2 linked regions of the Robertmurraya sp. FSL R5-0851 genome follow. The protein of the gene in region 2 interacts with the protein of the main gene of each other region in a pairwise test. Links are inferred from orthologs where the notes say so. Each region holds a gene or a part of one and is shown on either strand. Other genes may lie near its edges.

Region 1 (5,517 bases), 880 kb from region 2 along the record:
TCAATTGGCGCAAAAGCTGAGCTGTATGTATACGATGAGGATGGAACGAAGCAAATCGTCGCATCTAATGTTCGTGATGTGGATGAAAAAATAAAACAAATCATGCTGATTGACAGCAATCAATTCCGCCAAATTATTATGATCCCACAAGGGGAATTTAGAAAGTTATTAACCTCTGATAGCAAAGAAAAAGAAGCCATCCTGCAACGCTTATTCCATACTCAGCTGTATAAGAAAATTGAGGAAAAGCTAAAAGAAGAAGCCGCTTCTTTAAAAGCAGCTGTAGAAAAACAGCTTGCAGACCGTAACCTTGCGATTCGAAAAATACACGCCTTGTTTACAGAGGATTTAAAAGAGTATATGGAAGCGGGCAGTACAAATGATCTTGTTATTGTACCGGCATTAATAGAAGAAATTCAAGCAATGACAGAGCAAATCTCGTTATTTGAAAAAGAAATATCGGAAAAAAATCAACAGCGTCAAGTAGAGCAAAAAAAGCTTTATGAGGCAGAAATCGTTATAAAACAGTTCGAAGCAAAGGAAAATGCCCTTCAGAACAAGCTGCGCCTTGAAAGCCAAAAGGAAATGTTTGAGAAAAAAAGGCATGACGTAGAATTAGGAAAAAAAGCGATATTCTTGCTACAGCAAGAGCAACTATGTTCTAGGTTAAAAAAAGAACTAACCGCTTACGAAACTCAAGCGAATGACTTGGAAGAAAAGCAAAAGGCATTGTTGGTTCAAGGGCAAAAACTTGAAGAAGCATGGCAAGCCGAAAAGGAAAAAGAACCTCAAAGAAGAGCATTAGAGGAAGGAATACACAAACTGAGATCCTTAAAGGACGATGTACACTCTTATGCGAAACTTGAAGCTGAAATCCGCGACCTTCAACTACAATGTAAAAAACTGGAAGAGGACAAGACAGTAGCGGAAAAAAAGGGAACAGAAATTGAACATCGTCTTAAATTATACGCCCAGAAAAAAGAAGAAATAGATGCAAGCAAACTTGTTTTTCTAGAAAACAAAAACCTCCTTGAAGAGTTAAAGCGTGAAGCAGATCTAATTTCTTCGCTAGAAAAACAGAGGGAAAACCTGTTAACTTTAGAAGAGAAATACAATCGAAAACAAGCGGAGTTTGAGCGAACAATTGCACGCTACTTGGATTCCAAATCTCTCGTGGAAGAACTAGAAAACAGCTGGATGCATGGACAAGCTTCTATACTAGCCAGTAAGCTTCAAAACGGTGCTCCTTGTCCAGTTTGCGGGTCAGAACACCATCCAAAACCGACTCATCTGGAAGATAAAACCATTCCAAATGAAGCCGATTTGAAAGCTGCGAAACAACAGCTTGAAGTATTAGAGAAAGAGAGAAACGAAGGACAGTCACAAAGTTACAAGTTACAATCGAGCGTGGAAGCCTCCACACTATTAGTCTCTCAAACACTAGAGTCTTTACAAGCGAGTAAGCCTGATTTTTCAATTGAGGAACTATCTACTTTCAAAGAGACCGTTTTAAGTAAGAAAAGTGATGTCGAGGCGGAGCAACTAAAATTACAAACAGGTCTTGAACAGCTGGATACAATTGTGGAGGGCCTAAAGAAACTAGAAACAGCAAAGGCGGAATGGACACTGAAGGCCAAAGAGCTAGACGAATCCTACCAGGAAGCTAGACTCTCGTTCGTTGAAAAAAACAGCCATTTTACTAGACTTCAAGAAACAATTCCTGAAGCACTTCGTTCAGTTGATATGTTCGACCTAGAAGTAATCCGTCAGCAAAGCCAGTTACACGAACTCAACACCAAGCTTGAACAGGCACAAATAGCACTACAAAATTCTAAAGTTTCCCTTTCCACGATTGAAGGACAGCTTCAGTCAGTCCATCAGTCAAAGAAGACGAAACAGGACGAGCTTCAAGTGGAGCGAGAAGTGTTTAAGGAAAAACTAGAACAACAAGGCTTTCAAAACTATAAGCAATATGAAACAGCAAAGCGCTCCGAAGTGGAACTTCAACAAATGGAAACAGAGATTACACACTATCGTGAGTCACTTCGCTCAGCAACCGATCGCTACACAGAATTAGAAGGACAATTAAAGGATGTACCCATGCCCCATCTTCAAGAATTAACTGACCTCATTGATAAAATGACTCAGGAAATTAAAGAGATTGATGATCAAAAGAGTGACTTAAGCTTTAAAAAGCGAGAAAACGAACAGATATTAGAAACGATTTATTCCTTGAACAAAGAAATGAAGCAAATGGAAGAACAGTACAAAATAATTGGTAATCTTGCCGATATTTCAAAAGGCAACAATAATCTACGAATCACATTTGAGAGATATGTACTTGGTTCTTTTTTAGACGACATCTTAAGAGAAGCGAATGGACGATTGCAAAAAATGACGAGTGGAAGATTCCAACTTCTTCGAAAAATGGATAAATCAAAAGGGAACACACAAAGCGGACTTGAGCTCCTCGTCATTGATTCATATACGGGTCAAGAACGTCACGTAAAAACATTATCTGGTGGAGAGAGCTTTAAAGCCTCACTTTCTTTAGCACTTGGACTAGCTGATGTTGTCCAGAATTATGCGGGTGGTGTTTCCCTAGAGACGATGTTTATTGATGAAGGCTTTGGTACGTTGGACCCAGAATCACTTGACCAAGCGATTGAGGCACTCATTGACATTCAAAGTAGCGGACGACTAGTTGGGATCATATCACACGTACCTGAGCTAAAGGAACGAATTGATGTGCGACTAGAGGTTGTTGCTAGCCAGAGTGGAAGTACTACTCACTTTCAATTTATTAATTAACCAAAACCAGGAGTAAATTACTTTACTCCTGGTTTTTAGATTATTAGAGGAATAAAATAGTAATAATTGGTATGAATGTTCAGCTTATCCAAGGTGAGCATTGGAATCATTCTATTACAATTCTATTACAATTCTATTACAATTCCATTACAGTTTTATTCCATATCATAATGGGAAACGGCAGGTAACCATACACCAAAAAAGTTGAGCAATTAACATTTTAAAGATAAAGTAAAAGAGTGGAGAACATTAAAGTAGGTGCAAACATGGAAAAACGATATTTTACAATAGGCATGGCTGGTCATATTGACCACGGAAAAACAACACTCACGAAGGCACTGACCAATGTTGATACCGATCGTTTAAAAGAAGAAAAAGAACGACAAATTTCGATAGAACTAGGGTTCGCCCCCTTATATGAGAGTGAAAATATACAAATATCAGTAATTGACGTTCCGGGACATGAGCGATTTATTAGGCAAATGATTGCTGGGGTGGCAGGTATCGATTTGGTCGTTCTTGTCGTCGCAGCAGATGAAGGAGTTATGCCACAAACAAAGGAGCATCTTGAAATACTCGGATTTTTAGGAATACATTCAGGTATTGTTGCGATTACAAAAATGGACAAGGTCGATGAGGAATTTTCAGAATTAGTAAAAGATGATATTTATGAAGAATTAAACGGTACGGTCTTTGAAAACTCTCCTTACGTCCTTGTTGACAGCCTTTCACATAAAGGAATTGACGAACTTAAATTACAAATTATAAAAACGCTAGAACAGCAAGACGTTCGTGATACAAAGGGACCATTTCGCTTGCCAATCGACCAAGTATTCACCGTAAAAGGACAGGGAACGGTTGTAAGAGGGACCCTGTATGAAGGGGCGGTTGAGGAAGGTCAACTTCTTACGATTATGCCTCGAGGAATTGAAGTTAGAGCAAGGCAGCTTCAGGTTCACCACGAACCAGCTAAACAAGCGTTCGCTGGTCAAAGAGTAGCGATTAATTTATCAAACGTATCTAAAGAGGAAATTGAACGCGGCGATGTACTTGTTTCCTCCGAGCATTTTAATATCACTCGTACAGTTGACGTTGCCATCCACATGGTAGAGGACCTTGAATATCTGGTAAAGCAAAGAATGCCGATTAAATGTCATATCGGAACGGCCGAAGTGATGGGAAGAATTGTATTTTTTGACCGTAATGAACTGAAAGCTGAAAGTGGGGAAATCCTTTGTCAATTAAGACTCGAGGAGGAAATCGTCACAAAGCGTGGAGATCGTTTTATTTTACGCAGACCTAGCCCACAGGAAACGATCGGCGGGGGCTGGGTTATCGATCCTAAAGGTGAGAAGTACCGTTTCGGACATCAAACGATTGAAGAGTTGGCGAAAAAGAAAGAAGGGTCACCGGCCGAACGCTTAACTGCCGCGTTAATCGAGGCCAAGAGTTTGTCCATCGATGAACTCATTAAGCGGACCTCTCTCGATCAGGAGGAAGTTTCTCTTGCTCTTGCTGGGGAAGAATTTATCCACTACTCTAGCAAGGAATACACCCTACAAGCCATCATTAAGGATGTTGAGGAAGAATTGTTCGATCGTTTAAATGACTACCATAACCAGTTCCCACTACGCAATGGGGTCAATAAAGCCGAGCTCCTACAAGGCTTACAAAAATGGTATCCGAAGTCGTTAGTCGAATATGTAATTGAACAAGGGTCTGCTACGAATCTGTTTCAGAGAAAGGGACAATTTGTTTCCTTATCCTCTTTTACTCCTCATGTTCCGCCTAGTTGGATGAAACGAACAGACAACCTATTAAATGATTTAAAAAGAGATGGTCTTCAAGTAAAATATTTACAGGAATATATTAAAGGAGCGGGAATTCCAGACGCCTTAGTCGAGGACGTTAAAAGATATTGGATCGAACGAGAAATGATTATTTCTCTTGACGAATCCTATTACTATCATGGAGAGGTTTTTACAGAAGCAGTGAATAGGCTTAAAGCTGAAACGAATATAGAGTTTGATGTAGGGAAAGCAAAAGAAATACTCGGATTATCAAGGAAATACATGATTCCTTTTTTAGAGCGATTAGATGAGAACCAAATCACAAAACGAGTTGAAAACATGCGAGTGTGGTTATAAATGTAGCATCATATTTATGTTGCTACGATCGCGATTACATAGGGGGAAAATGAATGCATAGAAATAAAGAGCTACATAAGTTTTTACTTGATAAATCTTGGCAGCTAACAGAAGACTGGTATGCTTCCTTGGATAAGAGTGATCCTGCCGGAGTGTATTCTTCCAAGGATCCTGAAGTCATTGAAAACTTAAAACAGCAAAACTATCGTTTTCACTTACAGCTTTGCGAAATATTTATTAAAGATGAAGAGCAATTCACACAAGACATACAAAATTGGATACTAGAAATTGTTAAGGATGAACCACATTTCCAAACTCCTAACCATTTTACATTACGAGAGTTTTTTAGAGTACAAGACCAGTATCTAGATTTTCTTCAAGAGTTTGCGACCATCCATGAGGGGACATATGACCGACACTCAATAAATGTATGGAATCGTATGATTATTAAAGCCTTTAAGCTTGTGATGCTACGATTTGTTGAGGAATTAAATGAATATACTGAGAGCCGCCTGCGTGCACAGCAGGAATTAATAAATGAATTAGCCTCTCCCGTTAT
Region 2 (8,129 bases):
TTACGTCAGCTTTTTATGACTATACTGATATACAAACAAATAACTAAATGCAACCCCTGCGAACAATGCAACAGCACTAATCATCAAGTCACCCTTTAAGATGATTGAAATGGATAGTAAAAGGGATTGAATGCTTAATACGACAAAAAGAAGCTTCTGAAATGATATTTTTTTCGTTATTTCTTTTACTGGATATAACTGTATCCATAGCTTGTTTTGATGGTGATTCCATAATGGGAGTAATTGAAAACCTGTTAAGTAAAGAAACAGTACAACAAAAAGAATTTGTCCATATCCAAAAGTGACAAAATAAAGGACTAGTCCTCCAATAACAGTCAGACGTATCCACAAGCCTAAATAATCTCCACCTCTGATAAAAGTTTGAAGAAATAAATGTAAAAAAGTAGCATCCTGATGATAGGGCAAACTTGAGGGTATCCAATCTAAACACCTGCGTCTCTTTACCTCATCCTTTAACTTCGGAACATCTGTAAACAGATTGGCTAAGCGATAGAATGACATCATTCTTCTGTCTTCTAGCTGAATAAGACGCTCCCATTTTAACCCCTTATTCTGTGTTTGGTTATAGTAAGTAAAGAAAAGAAGAAGTAATAAAAAAGCGACAACCCCAATTAACCAAATAGCTGCTTGATTGAACAAAAGATATAAAAATACTCCATTCACCACAAACCGGATGACCGTATCTAGCCTTTGAGTGGACTCCTCCACATAATATTGTACTCTCCATCTAATATACAGATTTAACAGTTTTAGCCCTGCTAAGACGACAAGAAACGGGAGGAAATGATGAAAACCACTTCCTGTTACTTGAGCATAAATCGGCATTAAGACACCGAGGAAAAGTACTAACAAGTACAAGCCAATGAAAAAACTCAAAAGAATGCTGCGATTAAAATATGATTGAAGTCTTTCTTCAAGGGCAAGAAGAAACACTTTATCAGGATCAACTACAAAAGTAAAAATAGGACTAATTGTAACCACTAGGGACAAAATGATTGCCATTAATAGGGCTACGGGAAAATCGCTTGATAATGTCTTTACCCATTCTTGATAGTAGAAAGCAGCCGTTCCTAATAAAAATACCAGGACAATGACAATATGACCGTTAAAAATATATCGAGAATAACGACCAATTTCTTTACTTGCTGTACCGAGTCGCTCCCTCCACAACTTAAGTGCATCAAACATAATCTTCTTCCTTTGTCAGTTGGATATAAAGATCATCAAGTGTAGCATCTGGCATTGAAAATTGCTCCCTTAATTCTGCTAAAGTGCCCTTTGCACGAACCTTACCTTCGTGAAGAATAACAAACCGATCACAATATCTTTCCGCCGTTGCAAGTATGTGGGTAGACATTAATATCCCTGCACCGCTTTCCTTCATCTTCTTCATAAGATCTAACAAAGATTGAATTCCAAGTGGATCCAGACCTACAAAAGGTTCATCCACAATGTAAAGAGAAGGCTGAACCAAAAAAGCACACATAATCATTACCTTTTGTTTCATTCCTTTTGAGAAATGAGCAGGAAACCACTTTAGCCTCTTACTCATTCGAAACTCCTTCAACAGGGTTTCTTTTCTCTCCTGAAAGGTCTTTTCTTCTAGACCGTATGCCATAGCAGTTAAACGTAAATGCTCATCCAATGTTAACTCGTCATAAAGAATGGGTGTTTCGGGTACAAACGTAAATTCTCTTCGATATTCCTCTTTGCTTGTATGTATCGCTTTTCCATTAATCGTAATTTCACCCGATTGTGGCTCCATCAAGCCAATAATATGTTTAATGGTTGTGCTTTTGCCTGCCCCGTTCAGTCCAATTAGACCTACAATTTCATTCGCTTTCACATCAAAAGAAATGTCTTTTAAAACAGGGTTTCTAGTATATCCACCGGTTATATTTGAAAGCTGCAAAAGTGTCATTTATCTTCCTCCATTAGTTGTTAGCACCATTTTAACAAAATGTCATTCTAAAAAATAGAAATAGGCATTTATAAAAAAATTTCATTTCTTTTTGTATAGAACCTCTTAATGCGGGCATGATAATATTCGAAGGGGAGCAACAAGTAGATGTTCAATCATCGAAATGAGGTGTCAGTGGGCGATAATAATCAATCACGATACGTTAAACGTTCCTATATGCGTTGATCTAACCACATTTTTATAAATGAGGTGTTCGCAAAAGACCAATCTGCTATGCTTTATAAGTTGTAAAACATATAAAGATAAGGGGATGGTTCGCTTGAACAAAGGATCTAAATCTCTATAGACAAATCATTTTTAAATGAGGTGTTTATCAAAGAGAATTTATTGCTATAGAACGATTAAAAAGCTTTCCCCTTCAAGAACGGGCGGGATTCCTGGCGAATCCTGCCCTCTTATTTGTTTAAATTCTATGGTAAAATATACATATATATGAATAGGAGGGACAAATAATGAGCGATTGTATTTTTTGCAAAATTGTGAATGGAGATATTCCCGCAGCGAAAGTATTTGAAAATGACCACGTGGTTGCGTTTTTAGATATAAGCCAAGTAACAAAGGGACATACATTAATCATTCCAAAGGTACATAAGGAAAATCTATACGAATTGACTCCCGAAATTTCTAGCGAATTATTCAAAGTGGCTCCTAAGATTGCCAATGCCATTAAAGATGCGTATCACCCAGTTGGTCTAAATCTTGTGAATAATAATGGTGAAAAAGCTGGACAATCCGTGTTCCACTTCCACATGCATCTGATTCCACGCTATGGTGAAGGAGATGGATTCGGTGCTGTTTGGAAGTCTAATCAAAGTAACTACACGCCAGACGATCTTCGTAAAATTGCGGATTCTATCAGTAGCGAATTGTAAGACTGTTCTTTTCGGACAGTCTTTTTTTCTTTTCCTTTTTAAAATTTTCATAATGTTCAAATTCTCATCTTTACATAGTACGAATTTCTGTTAGGATAAATATATCTTTTTTCTTTGCTGCTTTAAACCGTAAACATCTAACTGGAGGTATGTATTGTATGAATCGCGCACTTAATTTTAATGCAGGACCAGCTGCTCTTCCGGCAGAGGTTCTAATTGAAGCTCAAAAGCATTTGCTTAATTTTAATGGTACCGGCATGTCGGTAATGGAGTTAAGCCATAGAAGTAAACCCTATGAGGAAGTTCACGATGGTGCCATCTCAAAGCTTAGAACGCTAATGAACATTCCTGATGATTATGAAGTCCTTTTCTTACAAGGTGGCGCTAGCACTCAGTTTTCTATGGTTCCAATGAATCTGCTGAAGGAAGGTCAAACCGCTTCCTACATCCTTTCCGGTGCTTGGTCTGAAAAAGCGTTAAAGGAAGCAAAAAAAGTTGGACAAACGAGCATCCTCGCTTCAAGTAAAGAAAGCAATTATAACTCTATTCCGGAGTTTACTCTTTCAGATCTTTCATCTGATACTGCCTACCTTCATATTACTAGTAACAACACAATTTTTGGTACACAATGGCAAAGCTTCCCAAATTCGCCTGTTCCTTTAATCGGAGATATGTCGAGTGATATTTTAAGCAAGCCTATTCAAGTGGATCAATTTGGACTAATTTACGCTGGAGCACAGAAAAACCTAGGACCTTCAGGAGTTACTGTTGTTATTATAAAGAAAAGCCTGTTAGAACGCTCCACAGATGCGTTACCAACCATGCTTAATTACAAAACTTATGCAGACAACAATTCCTTATATAACACACCGCCAACAATCGCTATTTATTTATTGAAGCTTGTACTTGATTGGGTTGAAAATCAAGGTGGTGTGACAGCAATAGAAAAAATCAACGATCAAAAAGCTAAGCTTCTATACGATGCCATTGATGAGAGTGAAGGTTTTTATAATGGGCATGCCACACTTAATAGCCGTTCGAAGATGAATGTGACTTTCACTTTACAAAGTGAAGAAGCAACAAAAGTTTTCCTTCAACAGGCAAAAGAAGAAGGCTTTGTTGGTTTAAATGGTCACCGCTCAGTCGGTGGTTGCCGTGCATCCATTTATAATGCTGTTCCTCTTGAGAATGTTGAAAAGCTAGCTGAGTTCATGAAGAAGTTTTCGCAAAAATAATAACCAGATTAGTTAACTTTTTATATAATTTGTAGTGTGATATAATAAGAGCAAGTTTTTCGCTATAGGCAAAGAGTGCACTATAGGAGGAACGAAAATGAGAGAAGAACAGACGAGGAGAGATGAGAAATGAATACGAAAAATCTTGTTGCACTATCATTACTAGTGGGTATGGGTGCGGTATTACATGCAGTAGTTCCACCAATTCTTTTTGGAATGAAGCCTGACATGATGTTAACGATGATGTTTTTAGGAATTATGCTATTTCCAGAAAAGAAAAATGTGCTGCTTGTTTCATTAGTAACAGGCATCATTTCTGGCTTAACTACAAGCTTTCCTGGAGGACTATTCCCGAATATTATCGATAAGCCTATCACTGCTTTTGTTTTCTTTGGCCTATTTCTAGCTCTTAAGAAGTTTAGAAACAATATGGTTAGTGTTGGTGTATTAACTGCTGTTGGTACAGTTGTGTCCGGACTTGTATTCTTAAGTGCAGCTAGTGTAATCGCTGGGTTACCTGGTCCATTTGCCGCATTATTTGCTGGTGTGGTCTTACCTGCTACGGTGGTTAACACAATTGCTATGATTGTACTTTACCCAATTGCCTATGCAATTGTTAAAAGAACAAAACTTAACCAGCAAGTTACTTCTAGTTAATAGAAAAGAACCCTTTAAGGGTTCTTTTCTATTTTATGCTGGATAGAAGAATGGCAGCTAACAAAAGGATGATTCCAGTCCCTAAAAATGCACTTGCCCTCTTTTTCAACCGCTTTTTTGGAGGATAAAAACCTGGTTTCAATAGTGATAACATATAGAAAACTGCGGCTACAAAACAAATAATGCTTATTAAAACTAATAAGCTTACCACCCATACCACCTACTTGTTCGTGAAATATTTATATATATGCTTGTTTTATATAATCTATGTGAAACAACATGTTTACCCATGATGAATCATGTTAATATAAGTCCTATAAACGTTTATTAGGGGTGAGCTTATGAATGCAAAGAAAGTTCTTCTAGGAGTGGTAGTTGGTGGAATTGCTAGTGGTATTGCTACGCTCCTAACAACTCCTCAATCTGGTGTTGCTCTGCGGAAAAACCTAGTTCGCTCTGAAGAGGAATGGAGACAAAATTTGGCCGCTTTAAGCACTTCTATACGAGATCTGAGCAAAGAGGTTGCTTCAGTAACTAAAGAAGGGAAAGTCGTCCTTTCAAGCTTGATAACAGATATTAAAATTAGTGTACAAGCCTGGAAGGAGTCTACGGCCGACAACCAACATGCGATTAAAATAGAGCTAGATTTGATACAAGAAGCGTTACGCAAACTTGAAAATGATTTAGGAAAAAATTAATCACTCTAGAATTTAAGATTTTGTCTGTCCTTTTTTTCATATGAAAAGAAGGATTTTTTTTATTTAATGGAAATCTTCTCATATTATTTAACGTTTATTTCCATAAATCTTATAAATCTATCACTATCTTCTTAATTGGAAATAAAATTTTATCTAATTTCTAAAAATTTTGTAAATTACATCTTTATTAATTTTTGTTTTATTGGCATAATGAAAATAATAGACAAAAAAAAGTGGGTGACTAATAGGGATGGCGGGAAAAGATTATACAATGAAAGAAGCAATGCTATTTAGTCAGAGAATTGCACAACTAAGCAAAGCTCTCTGGAAAGCCATTGAAAAGGATTGGCAACATTGGATTAAGCCACATGATCTAAACATTAATGAACATCATATTTTATGGATTGCTTACCATCTAAATGGTGCATCCATCTCTGATGTGGCGAAATTTGGGGTCATGCATGTTTCAACAGCTTTTAACTTTTCAAAGAAACTAGAGGAGCGAGGACTTTTACAATTCTCTAAAAAGGAAAATGATAAGCGAAACACGTATGTACAAATTACGGATAAAGGAGAAAGCATCCTTCTGGACTTAATGGAACACTATGAACCATCAGGAAATGCTGCTTTCTCAGGTGCTTTGCCATTAAAGGAACTATACGGCAAGTTTCCAGATATCATTGAGGTAATGGCCATTGTTCGAAATATTTATGGGGACGACTTTATGGAGATTTTCGAAACATCCTTTAGAAACATTGAAGAGGATTTTGAAGAGAAGGAAGGAAAGCTTACAAAGAAAAAATCATCGTCTGAGTATGTATAATCATAAGTACCTTTTAAGCTCATCCATTAGTGGTAGAAACAGTCTTTGAAGGATACACGCATGAATTACTTCTTCTACTTGTAAGCGTGGATGTAATTCTTCTTTAAACTTTTTAAAAAGCGGATGAAAATATACAAAGCCTTCCGCTTTCTGTTCTTCCAATTCTATGCTCATTCGTTCACAATTCGTACAAAATACCTGTACATCACGTTCAGATAAACCTCTTTCAATTACTAACAGATCAAATTTGCCATTATTACTACCAATCATCTTTAAAAGTAAGGATTGATGGTACTCTAAGCGCTTTATTCTTTCTAATAATTCCTCGTCAAACATCCTTCTACCTCTTTTCTATTCTTCCTTCATTCTATTGTATAAAATGTAAAATGATATGACAAAAAATTTATCGAAAATTGTTTGCTGTTTTCCTATTGATTTTTTTATCTGTTCATCGTAAAGTATCTAAAGTAAGTGGAACATATGAAGCTTACAAAATACTTATATCTCCATTTGGAGGCTGATTCGCTTGAATTGCTGGAAAACAATAAACTTTACAAGACAATATGGATCGCAGCGTCTTTTTATACTGTCTGCCTTAACTATGTTATTTACTTTTATTCTACTTTATATTCCGGCAACATACTTATTTGTTGCAACAGCCTTTTATGACAATCATTTTATTTATTTTATTTTAGCATTAATTTTATTGTATCCGGCTCATAAACTTCTACATTTTTTACCAATTGCTCATATGAATGAGAAGATCAGAAAAATTGTAGATATTAAGTTGGGTTTTATTCCAACAATCAAAATTCAAATTACAGAACCAATTAAAAAGTATCAGTTCTTAATCGCTCTACTATCGCCATTTGTCATTATCAATTCGGTATTATTAGCAGCTTGCTTCGTATTTCCGCATTACGCACACTATTTTACGATTTTACTAGCTTACCATATTGGATTGTGTGTTTCTGATCTTATTTGCGGTAAAGATGTACTTAGCGCTCCTAAGAATGCATTTATTGAAGAAAATGAAGATGGTTATGAAATACTAATTATCAATAAGGAAGGGACATCTTACTGATGTCCTCTTTCTTTAATCACTGCTAAAATCAATTTTTCTTTTAACTTAAAAATTGATTATGATACAATACAAGAAAACACCTTCCCATAGGAGGGATTTAACGATGATTTTTCTTTTTATAGTACTTGCCGTTTTTATTTTATTCCAAATTAACAAACTTACAAACTCTCTCTGCTTACAGAAAGAGATTCCAGAAGAACGACAGCCACAAATTTTTAGGACGATTAATATATTAATAACAATCCTTCTGATATCTTCCTATGTAGAAATCCTATTTACATAGAACAATAAGGAGCGGTGGACATTCATCCACCGCTCTTTTTTCTTATTCATTTATTCGCTTATAGCCAAGCAGCACCAACGATGATTAAAAGGATGAACAATACTACAATTAGCGCGAAGCCTCCACCATATGAGTGACCCATTCTAACACCTCCTCTCAAGGAAAGTTAATATATCCTATTCAAGTAGAGCTACATCCGTTAAAAGGATTCATTATATTTCATATGGAGCTTAACAATAAGCTGCCCCCACAATAATCAACAAGATGAATAAAACAACAAGTAGCGCAAAGCCATTGTGTCCCATCTTTAAAACCTCCCTTTCTCTCTAATTTTTATCGTGGCATTCCAATCATTTTGAAGGATGCCTGATTTCTTGGGTGAACTATTTGCTAGTTCCCTTTATATTATGTAACCCATTCCATAATGGGATGGGCCATTTACTTATTTTTGAAGATTTACCATTGTGGAACAGAT

The links.
Region 1: the proteins of serC (region 2) and selB interact in binary tests that used the Escherichia coli proteins (3 or more experiments, as listed by UniProt). The link is inferred for Robertmurraya sp. FSL R5-0851 from one-to-one orthologs.

Annotation. Positions count from the first base shown.
Region 1 is NZ_JBBOOE010000001.1:2,027,503-2,033,019, reverse strand. The notes cover bases 2,569-5,517. They hold selB (selenocysteine-specific translation elongation factor), read left to right. Parts: upstream 2,569-3,077; coding sequence 3,078-4,958; downstream 4,959-5,517. Other genes in these bases: MKX65_RS10220 (STAS domain-containing protein), read left to right, coding at 5,012-5,517; MKX65_RS10230 (SMC family ATPase), read left to right, coding at 2,569-2,811. Also shown: more of MKX65_RS10230, read left to right, coding at 1-2,568. UniProt on the Escherichia coli protein: Translation factor necessary for the incorporation of selenocysteine into proteins. It probably replaces EF-Tu for the insertion of selenocysteine directed by the UGA codon. SelB binds GTP and GDP.
Region 2 is NZ_JBBOOE010000001.1:1,144,966-1,153,094, reverse strand. The notes cover bases 2,078-5,070. They hold serC (3-phosphoserine/phosphohydroxythreonine transaminase), read left to right. Parts: upstream 2,078-3,032; coding sequence 3,033-4,109; downstream 4,110-5,070. Other genes in these bases: MKX65_RS05955 (tryptophan transporter), read left to right, coding at 4,239-4,766; MKX65_RS05965 (HIT family protein), read left to right, coding at 2,455-2,874. Also shown: MKX65_RS05975 (ABC transporter permease), read right to left, coding at 1-1,209; MKX65_RS05970 (ABC transporter ATP-binding protein), read right to left, coding at 1,202-1,942; MKX65_RS05950 (YtxH domain-containing protein), read left to right, coding at 5,108-5,464; MKX65_RS05945 (HTH-type transcriptional regulator Hpr), read left to right, coding at 5,715-6,287; MKX65_RS05940 (DUF1878 family protein), read right to left, coding at 6,288-6,623; MKX65_RS05935 (DUF3267 domain-containing protein), read left to right, coding at 6,814-7,371; MKX65_RS05930 (hypothetical protein), read left to right, coding at 7,475-7,654; MKX65_RS05925 (YjcZ family sporulation protein), read right to left, coding at 7,713-7,796; MKX65_RS05920 (YjcZ family sporulation protein), read right to left, coding at 7,885-7,959. UniProt on the Escherichia coli protein: Catalyzes the reversible conversion of 3-phosphohydroxypyruvate to phosphoserine and of 3-hydroxy-2-oxo-4-phosphonooxybutanoate to phosphohydroxythreonine. Is involved in both pyridoxine and serine biosynthesis.